Regions from separate parts of the Acidovorax sp. BLS4 genome, predicted to be linked through region 1. Evidence: riboswitches for the same ligand, from Rfam matches in the RefSeq annotation. Region 1 holds a riboswitch; the other holds the start of a gene.
What was found. Region 1 has a riboswitch for glycine ahead of gcvT (glycine cleavage system aminomethyltransferase GcvT). Riboswitches for the same ligand answer to the same signal wherever they lie in the genome.
Positions count from the first base shown of each region.

Region 2: it holds a riboswitch for glycine, as region 1 does, so the genes downstream of both, R1Z03_RS22775 (D-amino acid dehydrogenase) here and gcvT (glycine cleavage system aminomethyltransferase GcvT) in region 1, are expected to answer to the same signal.

Region 1 is NZ_CP136797.1:1,969,135-1,983,964, forward strand. Features, by position in the region: gene gcvP (aminomethyl-transferring glycine dehydrogenase) at 1-1,955, opposite strand, end outside; gene gcvH (glycine cleavage system protein GcvH) at 1,999-2,373, opposite strand; gene gcvT (glycine cleavage system aminomethyltransferase GcvT) at 2,454-3,587, opposite strand; glycine riboswitch at 3,635-3,748, opposite strand; glycine riboswitch at 3,772-3,859, opposite strand; gene R1Z03_RS09175 (Lrp/AsnC family transcriptional regulator) at 4,140-4,598, shown strand; gene R1Z03_RS09180 (lipocalin family protein) at 4,734-5,336, opposite strand; gene R1Z03_RS09185 (electron transfer flavoprotein-ubiquinone oxidoreductase) at 5,531-7,237, opposite strand; gene R1Z03_RS09190 (SDR family oxidoreductase) at 7,377-8,159, shown strand; gene R1Z03_RS09195 (DMT family transporter) at 8,170-9,087, shown strand; gene R1Z03_RS09200 (autoinducer binding domain-containing protein) at 9,242-9,961, shown strand; gene katB (catalase KatB) at 10,217-11,743, shown strand; gene R1Z03_RS09210 (ankyrin repeat domain-containing protein) at 11,857-12,513, shown strand; gene R1Z03_RS09215 (metal-dependent hydrolase) at 12,597-13,502, opposite strand; gene R1Z03_RS09220 (acyl-CoA thioesterase) at 13,842-14,264, shown strand; gene garD (galactarate dehydratase) at 14,307-14,830, opposite strand, start outside.
Region 2 is NZ_CP136797.1:4,940,150-4,954,979, reverse strand. Features, by position in the region: gene R1Z03_RS22785 (PhaM family polyhydroxyalkanoate granule multifunctional regulatory protein) at 1-115, shown strand, start outside; gene R1Z03_RS22780 (FIST N-terminal domain-containing protein) at 187-1,503, shown strand; gene R1Z03_RS22775 (D-amino acid dehydrogenase) at 1,651-2,955, opposite strand; glycine riboswitch at 3,049-3,159, opposite strand; gene R1Z03_RS22770 (tripartite tricarboxylate transporter substrate binding protein) at 3,310-4,329, opposite strand; gene R1Z03_RS22765 (YXWGXW repeat-containing protein) at 4,478-4,900, opposite strand; gene R1Z03_RS22760 (DUF2867 domain-containing protein) at 5,038-5,571, opposite strand; gene R1Z03_RS22755 (helix-turn-helix transcriptional regulator) at 5,623-6,354, opposite strand; gene R1Z03_RS22750 (hypothetical protein) at 6,498-7,469, shown strand; gene R1Z03_RS22745 (MFS transporter) at 7,496-9,439, shown strand; gene mdeB (alpha-ketoglutarate dehydrogenase) at 9,486-12,182, opposite strand; gene R1Z03_RS22735 (1-aminocyclopropane-1-carboxylate deaminase) at 12,206-13,222, opposite strand; gene R1Z03_RS22730 (Lrp/AsnC family transcriptional regulator) at 13,441-13,962, shown strand; gene R1Z03_RS22725 (surface layer protein NpdA) at 14,121-14,830, opposite strand, start outside.

The sequences.
Region 1 (14,830 bases):
GCCAGGTGCGCGCTGTGCTGCTCGCACTTGGCGCGCAGGTCGGCCAGGTCCACATTGCCGTTGGCATCGCAGGCCGTCACCACCACCTGCATGCCCACCATCTGGGCGCTGGCGGGGTTGGTGCCGTGCGCGCTGCTGGGGATCAGGCAGATGTTGCGGTGGCCCTCGCCCTGGGCCGCGTGGTAGGCCTTGATGGCCAGCAGGCCGGCGTATTCGCCCTGCGAGCCCGCGTTGGGCTGCAGGCTGATGCCGGCGTAGCCCGTGGCCTCGCACAGCCAGGCGCGCAACTGTTCGTCGAGCAGGCGGTAGCCCCGCTGCTGGTCGGCCGGGGCGAAGGGGTGCACGTTGGCGAATTCGGGCCAGGTGATGGGGATCATCTCGCTGGTCGCGTTCAGCTTCATGGTGCAGCTGCCCAGCGGGATCATGCTGCGGTCCAGCGCCAGGTCCTTGTCGGACAGCTGGCGGATGTAGCGCAGCATGCCGGTCTCGGAATGGTGGGTGTTGAATACCGGGTGCGTGAGGAAGGCGCTGGTGCGGCGCAGCCCCGTGGGGATCAGCGGCTCCACGCCCTTCTCGAAGGCGGCGAAGGTGGGCAGCGCCTGGCCGTCCCGGGCGAACACCTTCCACAGCAGCTCGATGTCGGCACGCGTGGTGGTCTCGTCCAGCGAGATGCACAGGTAGTTCTCGAAATAGACGCGCAGGTTGGCGCCCAGCGAGACGGCGCGGGCCGCGATGGCTTGCGTCGCGCCTTCGGTGTGCAGCGACAGCGTGTCGAAGGCGGCCTGCGGGCGCAGCGGCGCACCCAGTTGCTCCAGCCCCTTGGCCAGGATGGCGGCGTAGGCGGCCACGCGCTGGGCGATGCGCATCAGGCCCTGGGGCCCGTGGTAGACGGCGTACATGCTGGCCACCACGGCGGGCAGCACCTGGGCCGTGCAGATGTTGGAGGTGGCCTTTTCGCGGCGGATGTGCTGCTCGCGCGTCTGCAGCGCCAGGCGGTAGGCGGGCTTGCCGTGCACGTCCACGCTCACGCCGACCAGGCGGCCGGGCAGGGAGCGCTTGTACTCGTCGCGGCAGGCCATGAAGGCGGCGTGCGGGCCGCCCGCGCCCATGGGCATGCCGAAGCGCTGCGTGGTGCCCACCACAATGTCCGCACCCCATTCGCCGGGCGGCGTGATGAGGGTGAGGGCCAGCAGGTCGGCCGCGGCGATGAAGGCCGCGCCCTTGGCATGCGCCTTGGCGGCATCGGCCGCCAGGTCGTCGATGCGGCCGCTGGTGGCGGGGTACTGCGCCAGCACGGCGAAGTAGTCGCCGTCCAGCGCGTCATTCCACTCGGCCAGCGAATTGGCCAGCACCACCTCGATGCCCAGCGGCGCGGCGCGCGTCTGGATCACCTCGATGGTCTGCGGGTGCGCGTCGCCGGCCACGATGAAGCGCGTGCTTTTCGATTTGACCGAGCGCTTGGCCAGCGTCATGGCCTCGGCCGCCGCGGTGGCCTCGTCCAGCATGGAGGCGTTGGCGATGGGCATGGCCGTGAGGTCGCACACCATGGTCTGGAAGTTGACCAGCGCCTCCATGCGGCCCTGCGAGATCTCGGCCTGGTACGGCGTGTAGGCCGTGTACCAGGCGGGGTTCTCCAGGATGTTGCGCAGGATGACGCCGGGCGTGTGCGTGCCGTGGTAGCCCTGGCCGATGAAGCTGCGCAGCACCTGGTTCTGTGCGGCGATGGCCTTCAGTTCGGCCAGTGCCGCGGCTTCCGTCGTGGCGGGCGGCAGGTCCATGGTCCGGCTGCGCGCGATGGAGCGCGGCACGATGCCGTCCACCAGCGCGCGGCGCGAGGCCTCGCCGATGGCGGAGAGCATGTGCTGTTCGTCCGCCCCGTCGATGCCGATGTGGCGGGGCAGGAACTCGGTGGCGTTTTCAAGCGCGCCAAGCGGCAGGGCGGATTGCATCAGCATGGAAGAGGACCGTGGACGGAAAAAGAAAGGGGAAGGAAAAGGCTCAGGCGTTCTTGGCGAAATCGGTGTAGGCCGTTTCGTCCATCAGGCCGGACAACTGGGCCGGCTCGGACAGCTTGACCTTGAAGAACCAGCCGGCGTTCAAGGGATCGGAGTTGGCGAGCGAGGGGTCGGCGCGCAGCGCCTCGTTCACTTCCACCACCTCGCCCGAGACGGGCATGTACACATCGGCGGCGGCCTTGACGGACTCGACCACGCCGGCCACTTCGCCCTGCGAGAAGGTCTTGCCGACTTCGGGCAGGTCCACGAACACCACGTCGCCCAGGGCATCCTGGGCATGGACGGTGATGCCGACCACGGCGGCGTTGGCATCGGCGGCGTCGATCCACTCGTGATCGCGGGAGTATTGAACGGTCATGGGGGCTCCTGAAAAATGAAGAAAAGGAATCTGGAATGTAGCGGTGGCCGCCGCCTTGGCGGTGGCCCCGGCTGCCCGTTTCAGCCGCGGTAGTAGCGGGGCGCCACGAAAGGCATCGCGCACACCTGCATGGGCACCGGCTTGCCGCGCACGATGGCCTGCACGCGGGTGCCGATGGCGGCCAGCGCCGGGGGCACGTAGGCCATGGCGATGGGCTGGTTCACGCTCGGGCCCAGCAGGCCGCTGGTGACCTCGCCGAGGGCCTCGCCCGCGGCGCTTTGCAGCGGGGTGTGTTCGCGCACGGGCACGCGCTCCAGCGCCGTGAGGCCCACGCGCTTGCGCGCCAGGGTGGCCGGGTCGTCGATCTGCGCCAGCACCTTGGCCGCGCCGGGAAAGCCGCCGGCCCGCGCACCGCCCGTGCGGCGCACCTTCTGGATGGCCCAGTTCAGGCCGGCTTCGGGGGGCGTGGTGCTGGTGTCGATGTCGTTGCCGTACAGGCACAGGCCCGCTTCCAGGCGCAGCGAGTTGCGCGCGCCCAGGCCGATCGGCTTCACCTCGGGCTGCGCCAGCAGGGCGCGCGCCAGCGCCTCGGCCTGCGATGCGGGCACCGAGATCTCGAACCCGTCCTCGCCGGTGTACCCGCTGCGGGTGACGAAGGCCTCGCAGCCCGCGATCTCGTAGCGCCCGCCGGTCATGAAGACGAGTTGCTCGATGCCGGGTGCCAGCCGCGACAGCGCCGCGACGGCCTGCGGGCCCTGCAGCGCCAGCAGCGCATGGTCGGGCATGGGGACGACCTCGCAGCGCTGGCCGATGCGGGCCTGGATGTGGGCGATGTCGCCGGCCTTGCAGGCGCCGTTCACGATCACGAAGATGTCGCCCTCGCCCTGCTTGATGAACATCAGGTCGTCGATGATGCCGCCCTCGTCGTTCAGCAGCAGGCCGTAGCGCTGCTTGCCCACGGGCAGGTCGATCACGTCCACGGGAATGAGGGATTCGAAGGCGGCCGCGGCATCGCTGCCCAACAGGCGCAACTGGCCCATGTGCGACACGTCGAACAGGCCGGCGGCCTGGCGCGTGTGCAGATGCTCCGCCATCAGGCCGGCGGGGTACTGCACGGGCATGGAATAGCCGGCGAACGGCACCATGCGGGCCCCGAGTTCGAGGTGCAGGGCATTCAGCGGGGTGGTGAGCAGGGCGGCGTCGGCGGCGGACATGGCAATCTCCAGCAAGGGCAAATGGGAACGCGGCCCCATGGCCACGCCTTTGCCCCGCTGTCCGCTTTACCTGAGAGATTCACCCACGTGCCAAGGCGGCGCGGGGCTTGCTCCTTCGGTGGGCCCGCGCACGCGGCGGACCTCTCTCCAGCAAGGGGAACGCCCGCATCCCTGCGGGCGTTTTGCCAGTCCTTTTGCCTGAGCGTTCGGGGTCACCCTGCGCCTTCGGCGGCGCCGGCAATCCCGGTGACGGGGCGGCGCTCTCTCCTGACCGGGCGGATTCTAACTGCAGCGCCGGTGCGCGCCGGGCGATCCGACCGCGGTGTGCGCGGGGGCTTGCCGTGTATCCAGAAGGCCATGCTTTCGAAAGCCAAGCGCCCCGGCGAACGGTAATCCGCCGGGGCCCTGCCTGTTTCGTGCGCCCCGGTAAGGGCGCCTTGATGGATGAAGTATGCGGTGCGGGCACTGGATGGATTTTCTGAATTTCTTCAAAAATGCCAGATTTGCAGAAAATTCTTCTGAAATATGTGAATTGGGAGAACAATGCAGTGCATGGACCGCCTCGACAGAAAAATCCTCTCCGTCCTGCAGGCCGACGCCCGCGCCAGCCTGCAGGAGATCGGCAACGCCGTGGGCCTGAGCCCGTCGCCCTGCTGGGGCCGCATCAAGAAGATGGAGGAGGCGGGCGTGATCGAGGGCTACACCGTGCGCCTGAACCCCAAGGCGCTCGATCTGAACGACACGGTGCTGGTTCAGGTCACGCTCGACAGCCATTCGGACAACACGCTGGAGAAGTTCGGCGAAACCCTGGCCAGCATTCCCGAGGTCATCGAGGCGCACCTGGTGTCGGGCGATTACGACTACCTGCTGCGCGTGGTGGTCAAGGACACGCGCGATTACGAGCGGCTGCTGCGCGAGAAGCTCTACAAGATCAAGGGCATTCGCCACAGCCGGTCGAGCTTCGTGCTGCGCACGCTCAAGCGGGCCGACCTGCCTTTGTTCGCGCAGTGACCGTGGAGGTGCCGGGGGGCTCGGACGGGCCAAGGCAAGCGGTTTGTGCTGAAAAGTGCCGATTGCCCTAGATTTGATTGCCTTGGATGCTATTAATTCGGGAGCAATGGGGTGCGACGTTGGCGCTGTGCCGCGTCAGGCTGCGATGCGCACAGCACCGTCCTCGTCCTGCGGCACCCAGACGATGCGGTCCATGTCCACGCCCATCGCGCGTGCCTGGGCCAGCAGGCGGGGGCGCACGCCGCGGGGCAGGGTGGGGGTGCGCGACAGGATCCACAGGTAGTCGAGGCTCGCGCCCACGACCATGGCCCAGCGGTAGTCCTCGTCCAGCGCCACCACGTGGTAGCCGCCGTAGAAGGGGCCGAAGAACGACACCTTGAGCGATGCTTGGTCGGGGCGGCCGATGAACACCGCCCGGCCGCGCGATTCGCGCCAGCGCTTGCGGGCCGGATCGAACCCGCGGTTGAGCACCTGCACCGATCCGTCCGGGCCCCGGCTGTAGTGGGCGCTGGTCTGGACCAGGCCCTTTTCGAAACGGTGGTCGATGCGGGCCAGCTCGTACCAGTGCCCGGCATAGCGGTCCACGTTGAAATCCTCCACCACCTCGATGCCCCGCGGGGCCCGCACGGATGCGCTGGCCGAGAATGCCAGCGCTGCCCCCACGGCGGCTGCGCCCAAGGCCAGGGGCCAGAGCGGGCGACGGTGGGTGCGGTAGCGTGGGGCGGGGGAACGGGCCATGGGGTCTCCTGCTTCGATGGCGTGGTGGTTCTTGATACTGCGCTGCAGTGCGCGGCGCGGAAAGGCCAGACAGTCTCGCCCGCGGGTCAGGAGGGTCCTGTAGGCGCGTTCCTGCAAAGGCCGTCGGAATCGCCACGAAAAAAGGGCCTGCAACGCAGGCCCTTCGGGTCACCCTGGCGAGGGCGGGGGAGGCTTCACATGCCGGAGTAGTTCGGGCCGCCGCCCCCCTCGGGCGTGACCCAGACGATGTTCTGCGTCGGGTCCTTGATGTCGCAGGTCTTGCAGTGCACGCAGTTCTGCGCGTTGATCTGCAGCCGCTGGGCATCGCCCCCCTTGGCCTCGTCGGGCACGAACTCGTACACGGCGGCGGGGCAGTAGCGCGCCTCGGGGCCGGCGTACTTGGCGAGGTTGATATTGACCGGCACGCTCGGGTCCTTGAGCGTCAGGTGCGCCGGCTGGTTCTCGGCATGGTTGGTGTTGCTGATGAACACGCTGGACAGCCGGTCGAAGGTGAGCTTGCCGTCGGGCTTGGGGTACACGATGGGCTTGCACTCGGCGGCAGGCTTCAGGTAGGCGTGGTCGGGCTTGTCGCGGTGCAGCGTCCAGGGAATGTTGCCCTTGAGCACGAACTGCTCGATGCCGTTCATCAGCGTGGCGGTGGCCAGGCCCTTCTTGAACCACGCCTTGAAGTTGCGCGCCTTGTTCAGCTCGGCGTAGAGCCAGCTCTTTTCGAACGCCTCGGGGTAGGCCGTGAGTTCGTCGTGCTGGCGCCCCGCGTGCACCGCGTCGTAGGCCGCTTCGGCCGCCAGCATGCCGGTCTTGATGGCCGCGTGGCTGCCCTTGATGCGGCTCACGTTGAGGTAGCCCGCCTCGCAGCCCACCAGCGCGCCGCCCGGGAACACTGTCTTGGGCAGCGACAGCAGGCCGCCGGCCGTGATGGCGCGTGCGCCGTAACCGATGCGCTTGGCCGGCTTGATGCCCTTGGCCTCGTCGCCTTCCAGGTAGTAGCGGATGTTGGGGTGCGTCTTCCAGCGCTGGAATTCCTCGAACGGGCTCAGGTAGGGGTTGGAGTAGTCCAGCCCGGTGATGAAGCCCAGCGTGACCTTGTTGTCCTCGGCGTGGTAGAGGAACGCGCCGCCGTAGGTGTCGCTGTCCATGGGCCAGCCGGCCGTGTGCATGACAAAGCCGGGCTGGTGGCGCTTGGGGTCGATTTCCCACAGTTCCTTCACGCCGATGCCGTAGGCCTGCGGGTCGCGCCCCTGGTCCAGCTTGAAGCGGCTGATGAGCTGGCGGCCCAGGTGGCCGCGCGCGCCCTCGGCGAAGATCGTGTACTTGGCGTGCAGCTCCATGCCCAGCTGGAAGTCGGCGGTGGGCTCGCCTTCCTTGCTCACGCCCAGGTTGCCGGTGGCCACGCCCTTGACCGAGCCGTCTTCGTTGTAGAGCACTTCGGCGGCCGGAAAGCCGGGGAAGATCTCCACGCCCAGGTTTTCGGCCTGGGTGGTGAGCCAGCGCACCACGTTGCCCAGGCTCACGATGTAGTTGCCGTGGTTCTGAAAGCACTGCGGCAGCAGAAAGTTGGGGGTGCGCCAGGACGACTTTTCGCCCAGGAAGATCATGGCGTCGTCGGTGACGGGCTGGTTGAGCGGCGCGCCCAGCTCCTTCCAGTTGGGGATCAGCTCGGTCAGCGCCTTCGGGTCCATGATGGCGCCCGACAGGATGTGCGCGCCGGTCTCGGAGCCCTTTTCCAGCACCACGACCGAGATGTCCTGGCCTTTTTCGGTGGCGAGCTGCTTGAGCCGGATGGCGGTGGCCAGGCCGCCTGGGCCCCCGCCGACGACCACCACGTCGTACTCCATGGCTTCGCGGGGTCCGTGTTGGGCGAGGATTTCTTCTGGGGTCATGGGTGTCTCGTGGTGGTTTGATAATGGGTGATCCGCCGCGGGCGACTGGCCTGCGCGCAGTCCGTCGGTCGGACAGATTGTATTCACGGAAAACCGACAATCGAACGATCGTTCTATTTTCTGACAAGAGAGACATCCCATGGCTTACAGCATCGATTTGGAAGGGCGCGTCGCCTTCGTGACCGGGGCATCGAGCGGGCTCGGCGCGCAGTTCGCCCGCACGCTGGCTGCCGCAGGGGCCGGCGTGGTGCTGGCCAGCCGGCGCGTGGAAAAGCTCAAGGAGCTGCGCGCGCGCATCGAAGGCGAGGGCGGCGACGCCCATGTGATCGAGCTGGACGTGACCGACCACGACTCCATCAAGGCGGCCGTGGCCCACGCCGAGACGGAGATGGGCTCCATCGACATCCTGGTCAACAACTCGGGCGTCTCCACCACCCAGCGCCTGCAGGACGTGGAACCCGAGGATTTCGACTTCATCTTCGACACCAACGTGAAGGGCGCCTTCTTCGTGGCTCAGGAGGTCGGCAAGCGCATGCTGGCGCGCTCGCGCGGGGCGGCGCCGGGCAGCTTCACCGGCGGGCGCATCATCAACATCGCCTCGATGGCCGGCCTCAAGGTGCTGCCGCAGATCGGTGCCTACTGCATGAGCAAGGCGGCCGTGGTGCACATGACGCGTGCCATGGCGCTCGAATGGGGCCGCTTCGGCATCACGGTCAACGCCCTGTGCCCGGGCTACATCGACACCGAGATCAACCACCACCATTGGCAGACCGAGCAGGGCCGCAAGCTCCTGGACATGCTGCCGCGCAAGCGCGTGGGCCAGCCCAAGGACCTGGATGCGCTCATCGTGATGCTGGCCAGCGACCAGAGCCACTTCGTGAACGGCGCGGTGATCGCCGCCGACGACGGTTTCGCGGTCTGACCGCCGGCCGATGCTGACTGGAATCCTGGCAGGGCTCGCCGCGGGCGCGCTCTGGGGGCTGGTGTTCGTCGCGCCGCGCATGGCGGCCGGGTTCGCGTCGGTGGACCTCACCGCTGGCCGTTTCGTGGCCTATGGCGCCATGGCCGTGGGCATGCTGCTGTGGGGCCTGCGCCCCGGCACGCGCCGAGCGGTGCGCTGGCCCACCGCCCGGCAGGCCGGGGCCGCCCTGGGCCTGAGCGTGCTGGGATTCACCGGCTACTACCTGCTGCTGGTGCTGGCGATCCGCGATGCGGGGGTGGAGGTGCCGGCCCTCATCATCGGCACCATCCCGGTGTGGGTCATGCTGCTGGGCAAGCCGAAGGGGCTGCGCTGGGCGGCCCTGGTGCCGGGGCTGGCCCTGACCCTGGCGGGCCTGGCGCTGATGGCGTTCGCGCCGCACGGGGAGGGCGGATCGCCGGCTGCGGGTGGCGGGGCGTACTGGTGGCGCGGCATCGGCATCGTGCTGGTGGCGCTGGTCTTCTGGACCGCGTTCGCCATCCTCAATTCGGCCTGGGTGCAGCGCCACCCGGAGGTGGGCGCAACCCAATGGGCCAACTGGCTGGGCGTGGCCACGGGCCTGGGGGGATGGCTGTTGTGGGGGGTGAAGGGCACGCCTCTGGCAGACCTGGCGGCGCAGCCAGGTTTCGGCGCCTTTGTGCTGGTCTGCCTTGCGATCGGGCTGGGCGCGACCTGGCTGGCCACCATCCTCTGGAATGTGGCCAGCCAGCGCCTGTCTGCCAGCCTGTGCGGCCAGCTGATCGTGAGCGAGACCCTGTTCGCTCTCGTCTATTCCTTCGCCTGGGACGGCCACTGGCCGGCGCCTGCCCAATGGGCCGCGTGCGCCATGTTCACCCTGGGCATTCTGGCGACCATCCAGGCCCACCGCTGAGCCCTGTTCGGCCCCCCCCGCGCGTCCTTGGAATCGGGTGGGGTTATGCACTGTTTTCATATTGCGCATCCCAATCGGCATGGCGAAAGAGAGCACTCCCAAAACATTGCTGGGTAGACTGATTAATAAATAGTTAATCAAAAAGGGGGTGGTGATGGCAGTGCAGTCGTGGCAGCACAAGGTTTCTGAATGTTTCTCCAATGAGACGTGCAAGAACAGAATCTTCAGCAAAATCAAGTCCGCGGCAACGGAATTGGGTTTCGAGCGATGCGCGTATACCCTCTACATTCCCGTCCCCATCTCCCGCCCGCAGGTGGTCCAGGTGGACGATTTTCCGGAAGCGTGGCAAAGGCGATATTCCGTCGCCGAATACCACCATATCGACCCCACCGTGGCCCATTGCCGCAAATCCGAGCGGCCCGTGGTCTGGAGCGACGAGCTTTTCGCCTCGGCGCCCGAGTTGTGGCGTGAAGCGCAGTCCCATGGGCTGAAGGTCGGCTGGTCGCAGGCCAACCAGAGCGCGGGCAGCCTGCGCGGCGTTCTGACCCTGGTGCGCTCCCGTGTCCCCCTGGCAGAGGAGGAACTCAAGGCGAACGAGCCCCGCATGTCGTTCCTTGCAAGCGCCTCGTACGAGGCCATGGGCCGTGCCATGAAAGCCCTGCACGGCACCCGCCAGAAGGCGTTCCTGACCCCGCGCGAACTGGAAGCCCTCAAATGGACGGCGGATGGGAAAACCATGGCGGATATTGCGCAGATTCTGGACGTTTCCGAAAACACGGTGCGGTTTCACCTCAAGAACGCCACTGCCAAACTGCAGACGCCCAACAAGACGGCGGCCGCGGTCAAGGCGGCGTTGCTGGGCTGGCTCGACTGACGGCAATTAACCGAAAGACCCCGGAAAGCGCTTCGGATATGTAATAAAAAGCGACCGGCGGGGTGTTTCGATTCGTAGATTGCTATTTTTTTAATAGCGCCCGTCCGCGCGCTTTCCGGCATTGACGGCACTCCATCAAAGGGTTGTGAGGGGCCCATCGGCAATATTCATCGCGGCCATAGCCAAACCCCCCTTGTGAGCGACATTCCGCCACGTGGATCATTCGCTTCCCTTAACGACTGGAGCGGAGTTTCCATGACAACCAGAAAAATCTTCACCGCAGCGCTGGTGCTGCACGGCGTGCTGGTAGCGCCTGCGGCGTTCGCCCAATCCGCCCTCACGCGCGACAACGGCGCCCTGGTGGGCGACAACCAGAATTCGCAGACCGCCGGCCCGAACGGCCCCACTTTGCTGCAGGACGTGCAGCTGATCCAGAAGCTGCAGCGATTCGATCGCGAGCGCATTCCGGAGCGCGTCGTGCATGCCCGCGGCACCGGCGTGCGCGGCGAGTTCGTGGCAACGGAAGACCTGTCTTCGCTGACCCAGGCCAAGGTGTTCAGCGCCGGCGAACGCACCCCGGTGTTCGTGCGGTTCTCTTCCGTGGTGCACGGAAACCATTCCCCCGAGACGCTGCGCGACCCCCGCGGCTTCGCGACCAAGTTCTACACGAGCCAGGGCAACTGGGATCTGGTGGGCAACAACTTCCCCACCTTCTTCATCCGCGACGCCATCAAGTTTCCCGACATGGTGCATGCGTTCAAGCCGGACCCCCGCACCAACCTGGACGACGATTCCCGCCGCTTCGACTTCTTCTCGCACGTGCCGGAGGCCACGCGCACGCTCACGCTGCTCTATTCGAACGAGGGCACGCCCGCCGGCTACCGGTTCATGGACGGCAACGGAGTGCATGCCTACAAGCTGGTCAACAGCCAGGGCCAGGTGCACTACGTGAAGTTCCACTGGAAGAGCCTGCAGGGGCTGAAGAACCTCGACCCCAAGCAGGTCGCCGCCGTCCAGGCCAAGGACTACAGCCACATGACCAACGACCTGGTCAACGCGATCAAGCAGGGCGATTTCCCCAAGTGGGACCTGTACGTGCAGGTGCTCAAGCCCGAGGACCTGAACAAGTTCGAGTTCAACGCGCTGGACGCCACCAAGATCTGGCCCGATGTGCCTGAGCGCAAGATCGGCCAGATGGTGCTGAACAAGAACGTGGACAACTTCTTCCAGGAAACCGAACAGGTCGCCATGGCGCCCGCCAACGTGGTGCCCGGCATCGAGCCCTCGGAAGACCGCCTGCTGCAAGGCCGCGTGTTCTCATACGCCGACACGCAGCTGTACCGGGTGGGCACCAACGGCCTGAGCCTGCCGGTGAACCGCCCCCGCGTCGGCGTGAACAACGGCAACCAGGACGGTACGCTGAACTTCGGCCAGACGACCAGCGGCGTGAACTACGAGCCCAGCCGCCTGGAGCCCCGCCCGCAGGTTTCGGCGGCGCGCTACAGCCAGTTGCCGCTGTCCGGCACCACGCAGCAGGCCAAGATCGGCAAGGAGCAGAACTTCAAGCAGGCCGGTGATCTGTACCGCAGCTACGGCAAGAAGGACCGCGAGGACCTGATCCAGAGCTTCGGCGAATCGCTGGCCGGCGCCGATGCCGAGAGCAAGCACATCATCCTGTCGTTCCTGTACAAGGCCGATCCCGAGTACGGCACGGGCGTGGCCCGCGTGGCCAAGGGCGACCTGGCCCGCGTGAAGCAACTGGCCTCGGCGCTGCAGGACTGATGCGGGGCATGCGATGCACGCGTGGGGGCCGTCCTGGCGCCCGCGTGCTGCATCGAGGGGCGCCGCTGGCGGTGCCTCTCCCACGACCGTCCCCCCATTTCAAGGAGATCGGCATGTCCCTTTCCCATCGATCGCGCCACTGGGTGCTGGCCGTGCTGTGCATGGGCGCGATGGCGGCTGGCGCAGCGGGTGCGGCCCCCAGCGCAGCCCCCAGTGCGGTCCCAGGCACGGCAGCGGCGGCATCTGCGTCGCCACCCGCAGCCGCGGCGGGGGCCGAGCCGGCAGCTCCGACCGATCCGGCCCAGGTCCAGCGGCAGTTGCGCCGCTATTTCTTCGATGCGGCCCGCGAGGGCCGGCGTGACATGCTCGGCGAGTTCATCGCCGCCCGCTACGACCTCAATGTCCGCGATGAAAAAGGCTACACCGCGCTCATCCTCGCGGCCTACCACGGGCACCGCGAGGTGGTGGAGCAATTGCTCAAGGCCGGCGCCGACCCCTGCGTGCAGGACCTGCGCGGCAACACCGCCCTGATGGGCGCGATCTTCAAGGGCGAGGTGGCGATCGCGCGGCGGCTGGTGCAGGCCGACTGCGCCCCCGATCAGCGCAACAACGCCGGCCAGACCGCCGCCATGTACGCCGCCCTGTTCCAGCGGACCGAACTGCTGCAGGCCCTGGCCGCCAAAGGCGCGGATCTCGGCGCCAGGGACGCGCGGGGCAACGATGTGTCGCAGCTGCAGCGCGGCGAATTTGCCGGTTCACCCGCGCGATGAGCCTTCACGGGGCTTCAAGCCAAATCGCCCTCCAGCGCAATGGGAACTAGGGCGTCTTGCTATAAAAATAATAGTAACGAGGGTCAGCTGCGCCCCACCACGCGAAAGCGCTCGGCGTTCGCCTGCAGCCATTGCTGGGCCAGCGCCGCGGCCGTGGGCGATGCGTGCTCCTGATCGGGGTGGAAGTCGCTGCGCAGGTAGCGCACCAGCGCCGGCAGCGAGCGCCAGGCCACGCCATCGCGTCCCCAGAAGAACCGCAGCGCACTCCAGGCCGTGGAGGGGCGCCACAGCGTGCCGTCGCGCTGCAGGTTGAGCACCGTCTGGCGCATCGCATCGACGGTGAATACCAGCACCACATACAAGTACCAGCGCACCCGCCAGGCGTTGCTGCCGCCCGCCGCGCGGTAGAGGTCGAAGGCGACGGCACGGTGCTCGGTCTCCTCGGCCGCATGCCAGCGCCACACGGTCTGTAGCGTGGCGTCGGCGCCATCGAGCCAGCGCCCATGGCGCAGCGTGCCATCGGCCAGCAGGGCCGTGAAGTGTTCGTAGGCGCAGGTGACCGCCAGGGCGTGCAGCGGATTCTTGGTGCGCAGGTGCAAGCGGGCGATGCGTCCGCGCGCCCAGTGCTGCCAGTGGTTCTGCAGGCCCTGGCGCTCCAGCTCGGCGTTGTAGAGCCCGTGCAGATGCCGGTGCGTGGCTTCCTGCCCGATGAAGCCGCGCAGCAGGGACTGGAAGCGGGTGGCCAGCGGCCCATGGGGATTGCCCAGCAACGGCGTGGCATCGCGCACGGAATCGATGAAGAATTGCTCGCCCACCGGAAAGCTCATCGACAGCGCATTGAAGAACTGCGTGCGGAAGGCATCGCCGCCGTGCCAGTGGCGGGCGAAGCCCTTTTGCAGGTCCACTTCGAGCTTGCGCACGGGGAGGGTGGCTGCGGCGGCGGCTGCTGCTGCGGGCGCGGGGGAGGGGGAGGCGGGGATCTCGGACATGGGAGGCGGCTTTCCAGAAACGGCGGTGGCCCGGCAACGCCGCCGGGCTCCGTTTTCTGAGGATTATTCAGTTTTAGACCGGACGCGCTACTCGCCTACCGCTCAGGTTTTCCGGGGCAGCCCGATCGCCTGCAGCCAGGCCCCGGGACCGCGTGGATGCTGCGTTTCAGCCGTGAGGTGGTCGAGCGACCGTCCCGCTTGGGCCGCCGTGCTCATGTTTGGGAAAAGGTCGCTGTGCAGGGACTGCCGTGCGATACGCTGTGCGGGTGGACGCCAGTCTTCGCCGGGCCGTCTGCAGCGCGTTCCGCCCCGCACGCCCGGCACCAACCGAGGCCGCCGATGAAGATCGAGATTCCCGAAGCCAAGACGCTCGTGCACACGATGCGCTTTCCCGTGCGCTGGGGCGACATGGACGCCATGGGCCATGTGAACAACACCGTGTACTTCCGCTATCTGGAGACGGCCCGCATCGACTGGCTGGTCGCGGCGGGCTGCAATCCCGACCCGCAGGGCCAGGGGCCAGTGATCGTGAATGCCTTCTGCAATTTCTACCAGCAGCTCGAGTACCCGGCCGAGGTGCTGCTCAAGCTTTATGTGAGCGACCCGGGGCGCACCACGTTCGAGACCTGGGGCACGATGGAACGCGTGGACCGGCCGGGCGTGGTGTGCGCGGCGGGCGGTGCCACGACCATCTGGGTGGACTTTCCGCGCAAGAAAGCCGTGGACCTGCCGGCCTGGGTGCGCGCGCTGGTCGGCGCGTGACGCCACCGTCATCGCGTTCGGCGGCCGGTGCCGGCGGGCCGCTCAGGTCACGGGCGCGGGATTGAACAGCACGAGGGCGTTGTGCAGCTTCCACTGCTCGGCCCAGGTCTTCTTGCGCCCGCTGGCCACCTCCAGCATCAGGTGGAACATCTCCCAGCCCACGTCCGCGATGGTCGCCTGCCCGTCCGCGATGCGCCCGGCGTTGATGTCCATCAGGTCGTGCCAGCGCCGCGCCAGATCGCTGCGCGTGGCCACCTTGATCACCGGCACCTCGGCCAGCCCGTAGGGCGTGCCCCGCCCCGTGGTGAACACGTGAAGGTTCATGCCGGCCGCGAGCTGCAGCGTGCCGCAGATGAAGTCGCTGGCCGGCGTGGCGGCATACAGCAAGCCTTTCTGCGTGGCCTTGTCCCCGGGCGAGACCACGCCCGAGATCGGGGCGCTGCCCGATTTGACGATGGAGCCCATGGCCTTTTCCACGATGTTGGAGAGGCCGCCTTTCTTGTTGCCCGGCGTCGTGTTGGCGCTGCGGTCCACCCGGCCCTTGTCCAGATAGGCGTCGTACCAGG
Region 2 (14,830 bases), 2.4 Mb from region 1:
GCCGAAGAAGGCGGCCGCCAGGAAACCGGCGGCGGCGCCTTCTCCAGCGGCCCGGCGCACCGCCGCGCCGGCCGCAGCCAGGTCCGCCGCGCCGCGCAAGCGGACGGGCCAGTGACCGCCACCACCCGCACTTTTTTCTGACATGGCCGCCCGCGCAGCGGGCCGCCGCGACCTTTGCCACCGACCATGAAACTCTTTCCCAACGGCCACGCCACCCATCCCCAGTGGCGCATGGCGGCCGCGCTGGTGCTGGCGCAACTGCGCGCGCAGATGGCGCTGCCGCAGTACGCCAGCGCGCCCACCCTGGGGGTGCTCTACATCACCGACCACTATGCGGACGAGGCGCAGGCCCTGCTCGACTTCGTGTCGGCCGAACTGCCCGAGGTGACCGACTGGAGCGGCACCGTGGGCGTGGGCGTGGCGGCCAACAACGCTGAATACTTCGACGAGCCGGCGCTGTCCGTCATGCTGCTGGACCTGCGGTCCGACCAGTACCGCGTGTTCTCCGGCGTGGCGCCGCTGGCGCGCAATGCGGCCAGCGGGTTCGTCGCGCACACGGCGCTCGTGCACGCGGACGGCCGCACGCCCGACCTGGCCGAGCTGATCGATGAAATGGCCGACCGCACGGCCACCGGCTACCTGTTCGGCGGCTTGTCGGCCAGCCGCAACGCAAGCGTGCAGTTCGCCGTGGGCGGCAACGGCAACATCGCGGGGCAGGGCGGCGCGCGCGGCGTGTTCGACGGCGGACTGTCGGGCGTGGCCTTCAGCGAGGGCGTGAGCCTGCTGTCGCGCGTCACGCAGGGTTGCCAGCCCGTGGGGCCGCTGTGCACCATCACCGAGGCGCAGGACAACGTGGTGCTGGCGCTCGACGGCCAGCCGGCGCTGGATGCGCTGCTGGACACGCTGCACATCTCGCTCGACGGTGACCCGCAGCCCGCGCTGCGCGAAGTGCGGGCCACGCTCGCGGGCCTGGTGGATGCCGGCGTGCAGCCGCTCGGCCGGGCCGGGCATTTCGGCACGGACACCCGGGTGCGCCACATCGTGGGGCTCGACGCCACGCGCCGGGGCGTGGCCCTGGCCGACCAGGTGGAAGAGGGCATGCGCCTGGCGTTCTGCCAGCGCAACGTGGCGGCGGCCCGCGCCGACCTGATGCGCATCTGCGCCGAGATCCGCGAGGAACTCACGCCCGAGGAGGCCGAGACCCTGCCCGCACCGTCGACCGACAGCGAGCGCCGTGCGCTGGCACAGGCCCTGGGCGGCGGTGCCGACGGGGCCACGCGCGCGCCCGTGCAGCGGCACATCGTGGGCGCGATCTACGTGAGTTGCTCCGGGCGCGGCGGCCCGCATTTCGGCGGGCCGAGCGCGGAACTGCAGATCGTGCGCCACGCGCTGGGCGACGTACCGCTGGTGGGGTTCTTCGCCGGCGGCGAGATCGCCCACCACCGGCTGTACGGCTACACCGGCGTGCTCACGGTGTTCACCAGCGAGCACGCGCCGGTCTGAGCCCAGCGACCGCGGGAGGCCCCGCGCCGGCAGGCCCGCAGGCCGTGCGCCCCTTCCCGGGGGTGGCCCAACGGGATGTTGAGCCTTTTTGGCCTCACGCCCTAGAAAATCATGCGTTGGAAGCTATAAAAATAATAGCATTTGACTTCAGGTCACTGGCAGGAGCGCGGGCGCGGCCGTGCGCGGCATGCCGGTGAAGGCGAAGTCCACTTCCGGCGCCAGCCCGCTCACGATGCGGGCGATGGAGCGGCCCGAGCCGCAGGCGTGCGTCCAGCCCAGCGTGCCGTGCCCTGTGTTGAGGAACAGGTTGCCGATCTTCGTCTTGCCGATCAGCGGCACGTTGCTGGGCGTGGCGGGGCGCAGCCCGGTCCAGAACTGGGCCTGGCGCGTGTCGCCCGCGCCAGGAAAGAGTTCTTCCACGCGGCGCACGATGGCTTCGCAGCGCACGGGGTTCAAGTCGCGCTGGTAGCCGTTGAGTTCCGCCGTGCCGGCGATGCGCAGGCGGTCGCCGCGCTCGCTGGTGTAGCGCGAGAAGACGAGCTTGAATTCATCGTCCGTCAGGCTCACCTCGTAGGCCGCCGAGGCATCGCGCACGGGCATCGTGACCGAATAGCCCTTGGCCGGGTAGATGGGCAGGCGCATGCCCAGCGGCTCGGCCAGCAGCGGGCTGAACGAGCCCATGGCCAGCACGTAGGCATCGCCCCGCACGCGTTCGAAGCGGCCTTCCGCGTTGGTGATCTCGGCATGGTCGATGGCGCCGCCTGCCGTGCGCAGCGCCGTGATGTGGCAGCCGGTACGGAACTGCACGCCCGCCGCCTGCGCCAGCCGGGCCAGCTCGCGCGTGAAGGTGTTGGCGTCGCCCGATTCGTCCTCGGCCGTGTAGGTGGCGCCGGCCAGTTGCGGGCGGATGTGGGCGAGCGCGGGCTCCAGCCGCACGGCCTCGTCGGCGCTGACCACGCGGCGCTCGCAGCCCAGGGCGCGCATCTGCTCGGCGGGAGCGAGCGCGGCATCGAACTCCCGGGCGCTCGTGTAGAAGTGCAGGATGCCCTGCGTGCGCTGGTCGTACTGGATGCCCGTATCGCGGCGCAGCTGCTGCAGCGTGTCGCGGCTGTAGGTGCCCAGGCGCACGATCTGCTCGATGTTGTGCCGCGTGCGGGCCGGCGTGCATTCGCGCAGGAACTGCAGGCCCCACAGCCACTGGCGCATGTCGGCGCGCAGGCGAAAGAGCAGGGGGGCGTCTTCGCGGCCCAGCCATTTCAGCACCTTGAACGGCGCACCGGGGTTGGCCCAGGGCTCGGCATGGCTCACCGAGATCTGCCCGCCGTTGGCGAAGCTGGTTTCCGCACCGGGAACGCCCTGGCGGTCGATGACGGTCACTTCGTGGCCGAGTTGCTGCAGGAAATAGGCGGAGGTGGTGCCGAGCAGGCCGGCACCGAGAACGATCACGCGCATGATTCACAAGCCTTTTGGAAGGTTTGCGCAAGCAGATCGCCGGCGTGGTGCTATTGACTCGATAGCGTGCAGCCGACGGCGATCTGCCGTGCTGCCGCTCCCCCTGTCCTTGGTACCTGAGAGATTCACCCTGCGCCAACACGGCGAGGGGCTTGCTCCTTCGGTGCGCCATGGCATGCATGGCGGCTCTCCAGACGGCTTTGATGGTGGTGCAGTACGGGACCTGAGCGTGTATGGGAGTTTGCGCCTTCGGTGGAGCGGCCCGGGGGCCGTTCGCTCTCCTGCGGGGTGCATCGTAGCAGCGAAGCCGCGCGGCGCAAACCCCGTGCGCGGCGAAGGGGGCGGGCCGTGCGGTCAGTCGATGCGGATCCGGGCGTCCTTCACCACCTGGGCCCACTTGGCGCGGTCGGTGTGGACGGTCTGGCGGAACTGCGCGGGCGTCTCGATGCGCACGGCGTTGCCCTGCGATTCGAAGCGCTCGCGCACCTCGGGCTGCTCCAGCACCTGGCGCAGGGCGGTGTTGAGTTTCTGCACCACGGCGGCGTCCGTTCCCTTGGGCGCGAAGAGGCCGAACCAGATCGAGCTGTCGAAGCCCTGCGTGCCCGGCAGCCCGCTGGAGGCGATGGTGGGCACCTCCTTGACGGCGGCCACGGGCTTGGCGGTGGTCACGCCCAGCAGGCGCACCCTGCCGGCCTTGTAGTGCGGCAACACGGTCTGCACCTGGTTCATGATGCAGCAGGTCTCGCCGCGCACCACCGACGTGATGGCTTCGGGGCCGCCCTTGTAGGGCACGTGCACCATGTCCAGGCCCAGGCGCGCATTGAATTCGGCGAACGCCATGTGCGTGCCGGCGCCGTTGCCGGTGGAGGCGTAGTTGTATTGGCCGGGGTGGGCCTTCACCAGCGCGACGAACTCCTGGAGCGTCTTCGCGTCGATGACGTCGGGGTTGATGGTGAGCACGTTCGACACATCGATCAGCGGGCCCACCGGGACGAAGTCGTTCTCCACGTCAAAGGGCAGCTTGGGGTAGAGCGCGGCGTTGCTGCCATGCGTGGCGGCGGTGCCGAAGGCCAGCGTGTAGCCGTCGGGCCGGGCGCGGGCCACGAACTCGCTGGCGATGTTGCCGGCGGCGCCCGATTTGTAGTCGATGACGATGGGCTGCCCGAGTTTCTGGGTCAGGGGCTCCTGCACCGCGCGGGCGACGACGTCGATGCCCGAGCCCGCCGGAAAGCCCAGGATCAGGGTGATGGGTTGCCGGGGCCAGCCGGCCGCTTCGGCGTGGGCGGCGAAGCTGAAGGTGGCGGCCGCGGCGCAGGCCAGGGCGGCGGCGATGCGGCGGGTGGCGTGGTGGGTGATGGGAAAAAGGAGCGGCATGGCAGAGGGGCGCTGAATGCGGGTTGAGAACCGATGCGCCATTGTGGGCAAGCGTTCATGCGCCGCGCGCCATATGCATATGGACCGGGGGCGCGCCGCCGCCATGGGGGAATGCGGCGGGCGCGGGGCCGCGCGGGCCCCGCGTGGCTCAGTACCGGTTCGGGTTGTCCGGGCGGCGGTCCTGGCGGTTGGGCACGCCGTCGCCGTCGCGGTCCCAGCCGCCGCGGCGCATCTCCCAGCGGCCGTCGTGCTGCACCCAGGCCGGCTGGCGGTAGACATAGCCGGGGCGGGCGCGGACCCAGTGGCCGGCCACCCAGACATGGCGATGGCCGCGCCATTCCCAATGGCCCGTCTCCCACACCATGCCGCGGCGCGGGGGCGGCACGGCTTCCCGGCGGGGCGGGGGCGGTGCCTGGTACTGCACCATCACGGGTCCGGGCTGCTGGTACACCGGTCCGCCAGACTGCACGATCACGGTGGCACTGGTGGCTGCCCGTGCCACGGTGGTGACGGAGCCCATCGCGGCGAGGGCCAGCGTGGCGGCGGTGAGGGCAATGGTCTTGCGGGTCATGACGATCTCCTTTGGAAAAGCGCTGTGTGTTTTTTTCAGCACCTCCATCGTGATCCTCCAACGTCAAGCCGGTGTCGCCGCGGCGCGAAGTGTTGTGACCGGGTGTTTCCGGCCTGGCAGGGGCGAGCGCCCGCGCCTCACCGGGCGGCGTAGCGCGCCAGCAGGGTGCGCACGATGCGCCGGTGGAACGGAACCACCAGCGCCATGTACACCCGGCCCAGCGTGTTGTGCACATGCACCACGGTGCTCAGGGCGATGCGGGGCGGCCCCTCCGCCGGTTGCCGCTTGGTCAGCGACACCTGCACGTCGAGGTGGCGGTCGTCCTGGCCCATGACCACTTCGTCCTCGGCCAGGTGCCGGATCCGGAAGATGCCCACGCGGTCGCCCACCCGGTAGCTGGCGGCGTCGCGCAGCGGGTGGGCGGCATCGCCACCGAGCGCTCCCAGGTCCTTCAGGCCTGCCAGCCGCACCAGCCGGTTGCGCAGCGCCATGAGCCGGTTCGTCCAGCCGGGCACGTGGGCCAGGGTGGACAGCCAGGCCTGCAGCGCGCTGCCCGCGGGCTCGGGGTCGGTGGCTTCATAGCTGTCGGCGAAGTAGGCACCGGGCAGCGCCGATGCAATGGCGCTGCCGGGTGGCACCGCGACGGTGGTGATCTTTGGAGGATGGGGCATGGGGTGTATCGGGTGCTGGGGCGGTGGGCCGGAAACGAAGGGCGGCGCGGCTCAGCGCCGCATGCTGGTGAACACGTCGAACTCCCAGCTGCGCAGCGCCAGCAGGACGGTGTAGCCCTCGCGTTCGCGCTCGGGCATGCGCTGGTCGGCCAGGTGCTGCTGCGCGAAATCGTGCGCCACGCGCTGCATGCGTTCCCAGAAGGCCGGCGCCAGGCTGCGGCTGATCGCACCGTGCACCAGCAGCACGCCTTCGCCCGGGCCGTCGAAGCTGCCGGCGAAGTAGTCGAGCAGCGCATGGTCGCGAAAGTAGTGCATCACCGGGCCATGGGGGCGCCAGCGGAAGGTCTTGGCGAGCTTGAGGCGGTAGCGGTTCAGGGGGCGCAATTCGATGATGCCGATGCGGTCGAGCTGCGCGAGGTACTTCACGCCCTCGGCCTCGCTCAGGCGGTAGGTGGTCACGATCTGCTCCAGCGTCCACTGGCTCAGCACGCAGATCGCCATGAGCATCAGCTTCTTGTCGGCCACCACGGCCGTTTCCTGCGCCTGGCTCAGTTCCTTGAGCAGGGGCTGGCTATCGGCCACGCGCCGCGCCAGGTCGGCGAAGTCGAGGGCCAGCGCCCGGCAGATCGCATCGATGCGCGACAGCGGCATGTCGCCCTTGGCCAGCATGCGCTTGACGCTGGACTCGGCCATGCCCAGGGCCTGGGCCAGGTCCGCATAGGTCATCTGCGCGGATTTGAGTTCCTTCTTGAGGGCGGCAACGAGGTCGGCGGTGGTGCTCATGGGTATCGATTATGGATACCCGGCGTGGCTGGCGATGGGCCTGGGCGCGTTTCGTGCGCCCTGGTGTGGCCAGGGTGGAGAGACTGCGTTCCAGTCCCCTTCCCGTCCCCCGTTCCATCCCGCTGCCTTCCGGAGTTTCGTCCATGCCGTTGTCCACCCGTTCTTTTTCCCGCGCCTTCCTCTCGCGTCCTGCCCCGGCCGAATGGGCCTTGTATGGCGCCCTGGCGGTGCTGGCCGCCGTGGGCGCCTGGGGCCCGCAGGTGGCGGCGGACCCGCACCAGCATGCCTTTGCCGACCAGCGCACGCTGTGGGGCATCGCGCATGCGATGGACGTGCTCACCAACCTGCCGTTCGCCCTCATGGGGCTGCTGGGCGTGCGGCGCCTGGTGCAATGGGTGCGCAGCGGCAAGGCTGGCGGGTGCGGCGAGGGGGTGGCGCAGGCGGCCGGCACCGGCCGCACCACCACGGCGGTGATGGCGGCGGTCTTCTTCTCGGGCCTGCTGCTCACGGCCGGCGCCTCGGCGCTGTACCACGCGGTGCCGCACGACATCACGCTGCTGTGGGACCGCATGGGCATGCTGGTGGCCTTCACCGGGCTGGTGGGCCTGGCGGTCGATGGGCGCATGGGTGCGCGGCCCGCCTGGGTGCTGGCCTGTGTGCTGCCGCTGGCGGGCGCGTTGTCGCTGCGGGCCTGGGGCATGGCGGGGCAGGTGCTGCCCTGGGGCGTGCTGCAGGGCGGGGGCATGCTGCTGGTCGCGGCGCTGGCGATGGTGCCGGCGCGGTCCAGCCGGCCGCCCCTGTCGCTGGTGGCCGTGATCGGCTGGTATGCCCTGGCCAAGCTGTTGGAGCTGGGCGACCACGCGGTGTTCGGCTGGACGGGCGGTTGGGTGTCGGGCCACAGCCTCAAGCACGTGGCGGCGGCCCTGGCCGCATGGCCGGTGATCGCAGCGCTGGCACCGCGCCGCGCCCCGCTGCCGGGCGCCTACTGGGCGCAGTGCATGCGGGCGGTGTCCTGGCGCCGCCCGGCGGCGGCCGTAACGGGCCTGCGCCGGGGCACAATCGCCGCCAGCGCGGACGAGGGGGCCCAGCCTGGCGCCGCGGCGCGACGCGTCTGAAGAACCATTCCACACAGGAGCACGGCATGAGCCAAGAACAGGCCCGCATGGCCGACCACCCCCGCGCGGCCGAGCCGTCGCACCCCAACCAGTTCGCCCTGCTGCGCCAGCGCCGCTTCGCACCCTTCTTCTGGACGCAGTTCGCCGGCGCGGCGAACGACAACCTGTTCAAGTTCGCCTTCACCGTGATGGTGACCTACCAGCTCAGCGTGTCGTGGATGCCGCCGTCCATGGCCGGGCTGGTGATCGGCGCGCTGTTCATCCTGCCCTTCCTGCTGTTTTCGGCCACGTCGGGGCAGTTGACGGACAAGTTCGACAAGACCCGCATGATCCGCTTCGTGAAGAACCTGGAGATCGCCATCATGCTGGTGGCGGCCTGGGGATTCCTTGCCTCCAGCGCCGCCGTGCTGCTGGCCTGCACCTTCCTCATGGGGCTGCATTCCACGCTGTTCGGGCCGGTCAAGTTCGCGTACATGCCGCAGGTGCTGAACGAGCGCGAGCTGACGGGCGGCAACGGCATGGTGGAGATGGGCACTTTCGTCGCCATCCTGCTGGGCCAGGTGGCGGGCGGGTTGCTGGTGGCGGTGCCGGACATCGGCCATGCCTGGGTGGCGGCGGCCTGCGTGCTGCTGGCCTTGGCGGGTCGCGCGGTGGCGCAGTTCATCCCGAGCGTGCCGGCCACCGACCCGGGCCTGTCGATCAACTGGAACCCGGTGACCGAGACCTGGCGCAACCTGAAACTCGCGCACGCCAGCCCCGTGGTGTTCCGCTCGCTGCTGGGCATCAGCTGGATGTGGTTCTTCGGCGCGGTGTTCCTCTCGCAGTTCCCGAGCTTCGCCAAGGAGGTGCTGCACGGCGATGCGCACGTGGCCTCGCTGCTGCTGGTGGTGTTCTCGGTGGGCATCGGCGTGGGTTCGCTGCTGTGCGAGGTGCTGAGCCGCCGGCACGTGGAGATCGGCCTGGTGCCGCTGGGCGCCATCGGCATGAGCGTGTTCGCCATCGACCTGTACTTTGCCTCCCGCTCCCTGCCGCCCGCGCCCGAGATGGGGCTGGGCGCCTTCGTGGCGCAGGCCGCGCACTGGCGCGTGATGGCCGACCTGGCGCTGCTGAGCCTGTTCGCCGGCCTGTACAGCGTGCCCATGTATGCCCTGATCCAGATGCGCAGCCAGCCCACGCACCGGGCGCGCATCATCGCGGCCAACAACATCCTGAACGCGCTGTTCATGATCGGCAGCTCGCTCATCGCCGGCGCGCTGCTGGGCGCGGGCTTTTCGGTGCCGCAGATCTTCCTGTTCACGGGCATCGCCAACGCCATCGTGGCGTTCTACATCTTCCTGCTGGTGCCCGAGTACCTGCTGCGTTTCGTGGCGTGGGTGGCCTCGCGCTTCGTCTACCGCTTCAGGATCCGGGGCGACGAGCACCTGCCCACCCAGGGCGCGGCCATCCTGGTGTGCAACCATGTGAGCTTCGTGGACGCGGTGCTGCTCATGGCGGCCAGCCCGCGCCCGATCTACTTCGTGATGGACCACCGCATCTTCCGCGTGCCGGTGCTCGGCTGGCTGTTCCGCCTGGCCAAGGCCATTCCCATCGCCCCGCAAAAGGAAGATCCCGCGGTCTATGCCGCGGCGTTCGAGCGCGCCGCGCAGGTGCTGCGGGAAGGGGATTTGCTGGCGATCTTTCCCGAGGGTGGCATCACGCGCGACGGGCAGCTGCAGCCGTTCAAGGGCGGCATCATGAAGATCCTCGAGCGCGCCCGCGAAGAAGGCGTGGCGCCCCCGGTGATCCCGATGGCGCTGACCAACCTGTGGGGCTCGTATTTCAGCCGCATCGAGCGCGGCACCGCGATGGCGCGGCCCTTCCGGCGCGGCCTGTTCAACCGGGTGGGCCTGAACGTCGGGCCGGCCGTGCCGGCCACGCTGGTGCAGCCCGATCTGCTGCGCGAACGGGTGGCGGGCCTGCTGGCCGACTGAAGGCCGTCATTGCAGAGGCCCCGCCGCGGAGGCGGGGCGCGCCGCCTCAGGTGACGGCGAGCGAGGCCAGCCCCTGCAGCCGCCGCTGTTCTGCCGACGCCTCGTCGGTGTCGTCCTCCTCGCGGGCGCGCAGGCTGGCCTGCACGATGGCATCGGCATCCACCGCGAAGTGCGCCCGCAGGGCGGCGCGCGAGTCGCTGCGGCCGAAGCCGTCGGTGCCCAGCGTCACATAGCGCCGGCCCGGCGGCACGAAGGCGCGCACCATCTCGGGCAATGCCACCACGTAGTCGCTCGCGGCGACGATGGGCCCGGAAGTGGGTGCCAGTTGCTGCTCGAACCAGCTGCCCACCGCATCGCGCTCGCCCTGGCGCCAGCCGCGCTCGCAGGCCTGCCCCTCGCGCGCCAGTTCCACGTAGCTCGTCACGCTCCACACATCGGCCGCCACGCCGTGCTGCTGCTCCAGCCGGTCGGCGGCTTTGAGCACCTCGCCCAGGATGGCGCCGCTGCCGAAGAGCTGCACGCGGTGCGCCAGTGCCGGCGCGCCCTGCCGCAGCCGGTACATGCCGCGCACCACGCCGTCGTGCGCGTCGGCGGGCAGGCTGGGGTTGGCCACGTTCTCGTTGGTGACGGTGATGTAGAAGAATTCGTCGATCTGCGCCTCGACCATGCGGCGCATGCCGTGGTCCACGATCACGGCCAGCTCGCCCGCGAAGGCCGGGTCGTAGGCACGGCAGTTCGGAATGGTGGAGGCCATCAGGTGGCTGCTGCCGTCCTGGTGCTGCAGCCCCTCGCCGCCCAGCGTGGTGCGGCCCGAGGTGGCGCCGATGAGAAAGCCGCGCGCCCGCTGATCGGCCGCGGCCCAGATCAGGTCGCCCACGCGCTGAAAGCCGAACATGCTGTAGAAAATGTAGAACGGCAGCATTGACAGCCCGTGCGTCGAATAGCTCGTGGCCGCCGCCGTCCACGAGGCCAGCGCGCCGGCCTCGGTGATGCCTTCTTCCAGGATCTGGCCGGATTTTTCTTCCCGGTACACCAGCATCGAGGCGTTGTCCTCGGGCTGGTAGAGCTGGCCAAACGGCGCATAGATGCCGACCTGGCGGAACAGCCCCGCCATGCCGAAGGTGCGTGCCTCGTCGGCCACGATCGGCACCACGCGCGGCCCCAGCGCCTCGTCTTTCAGCAGGTTGCCCATCAGGCGCACGAAGGCCATGGTGGTGCTCATGGCCTTGCCGTCGGCCTCCAGCGCAAAGCCCCCGGTGGCCGGCAGCGGTGGCACGGCCACTTTGGGAGCCCGGGCGCGGCGTGCGGGCAGGTAGCCGCCCAGCGCCTGGCGGCGGTCGTGCAGGTAGCGCATTTCGGCGCTGTCGTCGGCGGGCTTGCAGAAGGCGGCGGTGCGGGCCTCTTCGTCGGTCAGCGGCAGGTGGAAGCGGTCGCGGTAGGCCAGCAGTTCGTCGGCGCCCAGCTTCTTGTGCTGGTGCGAGGTCATGCGGCCCTGGCCCACGCTGCCCATGCCGTAGCCCTTCATCGTCTTGGCCAGCACCACGGTGGGCTGGCCGGTGTGGCCGGCCGCGCGCGCGAAGGCGGCATGCACCTTGGCCGGGTCGTGCCCGCCGCGGCGCAGGCGGTCGATGTCGTCGTCCGACAGGTGGGCCACCAGGGCCTGCAGTTCGGGGCTCTTGCCGAAGAAGTGGCGGCGGTTGAAGGCGCCGTCGTTCGCGCTCAGGGTCTGGAACTCGCCGTCCACCGTCTGCGCGAAGGCCCGGGCCAGTGCGTGGCCATGGTCGCGCGCCAGCAGCGCGTCCCATTCGGAACCCCACAGGCATTTCACGACGTTCCAGCCGGCGCCGGTGAACAGCGATTCCAGCTCGTCCACGATGCGGCCGTTGCCGCGCACCGGGCCGTCCAGGCGCTGCAGGTTGCAGTTGATGACGAAGATGCAGTTGTCCAGCCCCTCGCGCGCGGCGAGGGTGAGCGCGGCGATGGATTCGGGCTCGTCCATTTCGCCGTCGCCGAAGAAGCCCCAGACCTTGCGGCCCGCCGTGTCGCACAGGCCCCGGTCGGCCAGGTAGCGCATGAAGCGCGCCTGGTAGATCGCCTTGATCGGGCCGATGCCCATCGAGCCGGTGGGAAACTGCCAGAAATCCGGCATCAGGTAGGGATGGGGGTAGGAGGTCAGGCCCTGGATGCCCTTGGCCTCGGCGGCCAGTTCCTGCCGGTAGTGGCGCAGGGAGTCTTCGCTCAGCCGGCCTTCCAGGTAGGCGCGCGCATAGACGCCGGGCGCGGAGTGCGGCTGAAAATACACCAGGTCGCCGCCGTGCTGCTCGGTGCGCGCATGGAAGAAATGGTGGAAGCCCACCTCGAACAGGTCCGCCGCCGAGGCGTAGCTGGCGATGTGGCCGCCCAGCTCGCCCTGCGCGGCATTGGCCCGCACCACCATGGCCAGCGCATTCCACCGCACGATGGCCGACAGCCGCTGCTCGATCTGCGGGTCGCCCGGGTAGGGCGGCTGTTCCTCCACCCGCACGGTGTTGAGGTACGAGGTGATCCCGGCCGGGCTCCATTGCAGCCCGCGCTGGCGCGCATGGGCCAGCAACGCGTCGAGCAGCGCCGCGGCCCGCTCGCGCCCCTGGCGGGGCTCCCAGGCGGCCAGCAGGCCGTCGAGCGCATCGCACCATTCCTGGACTTCCCCGGGGTCGAGCGTATCGGGCAAGGGGGTGGCGCCGGGCCAGCCGAGTCGTGTCATGGTGCTGCGTTCTCCTGGGGGGATCAACCGTTGCGGAAAAGGAAACTGTAGGCGTTCAGGGCGGGCACGCCGCCCAGGTGGGCATACAGCACCTTGGAGCCTGCCGGAAATTCGCCGTTGCGCACCATCTCGATCATGCCGTGCATCGACTTGCCTTCATAGACCGGGTCGGTCAGCATGGCCTCCTGGCGCGCGCACAGGCGGATCGCCTCCAGAGTGCCCTCGCTGGGCAGGCCGTATTCGGGGCCGCCGTAACGCGTGTCCAGCACGATGTCGGCTTCGGTGATGTCACGGCCCAGTTCCACCAGTTGGGCGGTGTTCTGCGCGATGCGCAGGATCTGCGCGCGGGTCTGCTCCGGCTTGGCCGATGCATCGATGCCGATCACCTTGTCGGCCCGGCCATCGGCCGCGAAGCCCACCACCATGCCGGCCTGCGTGCTGCCCGTGACCGAGCACACGACGATGTAGTCGAACTGAAAACCCAGTTCCTTTTCCTGCTGGCGCACTTCTTCGGCGAAGCCGACGAAGCCCAGCCCGCCCTTGGGGTGCTCGGAGCAGCCCGCGGGAATGGGAAATGGCTTGCCGCCGGCCTGGCGCACGTCCTCCATGGCCTGCTCCCAGCTCGGGCGGATGCCGATGTCGAAGCCCGCGGCGTCCAGCCGCACGTCGGCGCCCATGATGCGGCTCATCTCGATGTTGCCCACGCGGTCGTACACCGCGTCGGAGTAGTTCACCCAGTTCTCCTGCACCAGTACGCATTTCATCCCCAGGTGCGCGGCCACGGCGGCCACCTGGCGCGTCTGGTTGGACTGGATGCCGCCGATGGAGACCAGCGTGTCGTAGCCGCCTTCGATCGCCTCGGGAATGAGGTATTCGAGCTTGCGCGTCTTGTTGCCGCCGAAGGCCAGGCCCGAGTTGCAGTCCTCGCGCTTGGCGTACAGATCGACCTTGCCGCCCAGGTGGGTGGACAGGCGCGGCAGCGGCTGGATGGGCGTGGGGCCGAAGGTCAGCGAATGGCGGGGGAATTTCTGCAAGTTCATGGGAAGCATCCTGGCAAAGGGAAGGGCATGGGGGCGGGGCTCCGGCGCCGCGGTGGATGGCTGCTGCCGCGCAGTGGCAGGGGCAATCGACAAGGGCAGTCCGTTGCCTGGAATGGTAGGAAAATGCGGGCGCAACAGGGTTGCAAAAATGGATTGAAAATCGGCCTGAAAAAGGCCGTGAAACCTTTTTACTTCGACTTCATTGCGGGGAATCATTCATGTGCGCAACAAAATTAAGAAAGCCTGCGGTGCCGGTACCCGCCGCCGATCTCACCGGCGAACTGGACCGCACCGACAAGGCCATCCTGCGGGCCCTGCAGCGCGATGCATCGGTCTCCAACGTGGCGCTGGCGGCCAAGGTCCACCTGAGCGCCCCGGCCTGCCTGCGGCGCGTGGAGCGCCTCAAGCGCCTGGGGCTGATCGACGGGGTGGTGGCGCTGCTCAACCCGCGCGCCGTGGGCGCGGGCATGCTGGTGATGATCGGCGTGGTGCTGGACCGCTCCACGCCTGAGTCGTTCGCCGAGTTCGAGAAGGCCGCCGCCAGGATCTCGGGCTGCATGGAATGCCACGTGGTGACGGGCGAGTTCGACTATTTTCTACTGGTGCGCACCAGGGACAGCGAGAGCTTCAACCGCCTGCATGCGGAGCAGCTGCTTTACCTGCCAGGCGTGCGGCAGGTGCGCTCGTTCATGGTGATCCGCAACGTGCTCTCGACGACCGAACTGCCCATGGCGATCTGACGTGTGGCCGGAAGGCCGGCGGCGCGCGGCAAGGCGGGAAGATCGGCCCGGGTGGCTTCGCTGCGAGCGGCTCGCCTTATCCACCGCGCAGCCGCCATTGGAATGCCTGGGGCGTGACCACCGCCGGGGCGGAGGTCACGGGAGGCTGCCTCAGGAGGTCAGGGCGCTTTCACGACATGCGGAAAGGTCAGCCCATAGTTGGCCGCCACGCCGGGCGTGGCGCTGGGGTTGCTCAGCTTGGTGAAGGCCGTACCGATGAGGGGAATGCCTCTCGCGTCGGGCATCCGGAAGATGGCCCAGCCGTTGGAAAACGTTCCTTGCAGCGTCTTGCGGGCCACGGACGAAGAAACGGCCGACCGGGTGTCCGAGAACGAAAGCACGGACAGTGCGCCGCAGCTTTCGGGTTGCGATGCCGCGTCTGAAATCACGCTTTCCGGGGTGAGGCTGCCATCGCGCGAACCCATGCGGAAGCTCCAGCTGCCGCCCCGGCTGCAGACACCGTCGCGGACCTGGGTGTTGAGCGAATGGAAGTACTGCTCGCCGCCGCCGCTGGGCGGCACGAGGGAATAGACGCGCTGGTTCGACGGGTCCGACTGGCTGTAGTCCTTGGCCACGCTGTACCGCTTGGTGGGGGTCGCCACGACCCAGTCGGTGCGGGCGGAGATGGAGTCGTCGAGAACGTACTGGTTCTTGAACTCGCGCACGGCCAGCAGCCGGGAGAGATCGCCGGCAGTGGCCCGGGCGCTGTCTGCTGTGGCAGGCAGGTAGACCGGCGTGGAGAGGTCGGGCAGGTCGTTGTAGCGGGCCAGCACGACCGCCGCCGTCGTCGGGAAGGCGGTGTTGCCCTGCGCGTCCTTGTTGCGCGTGG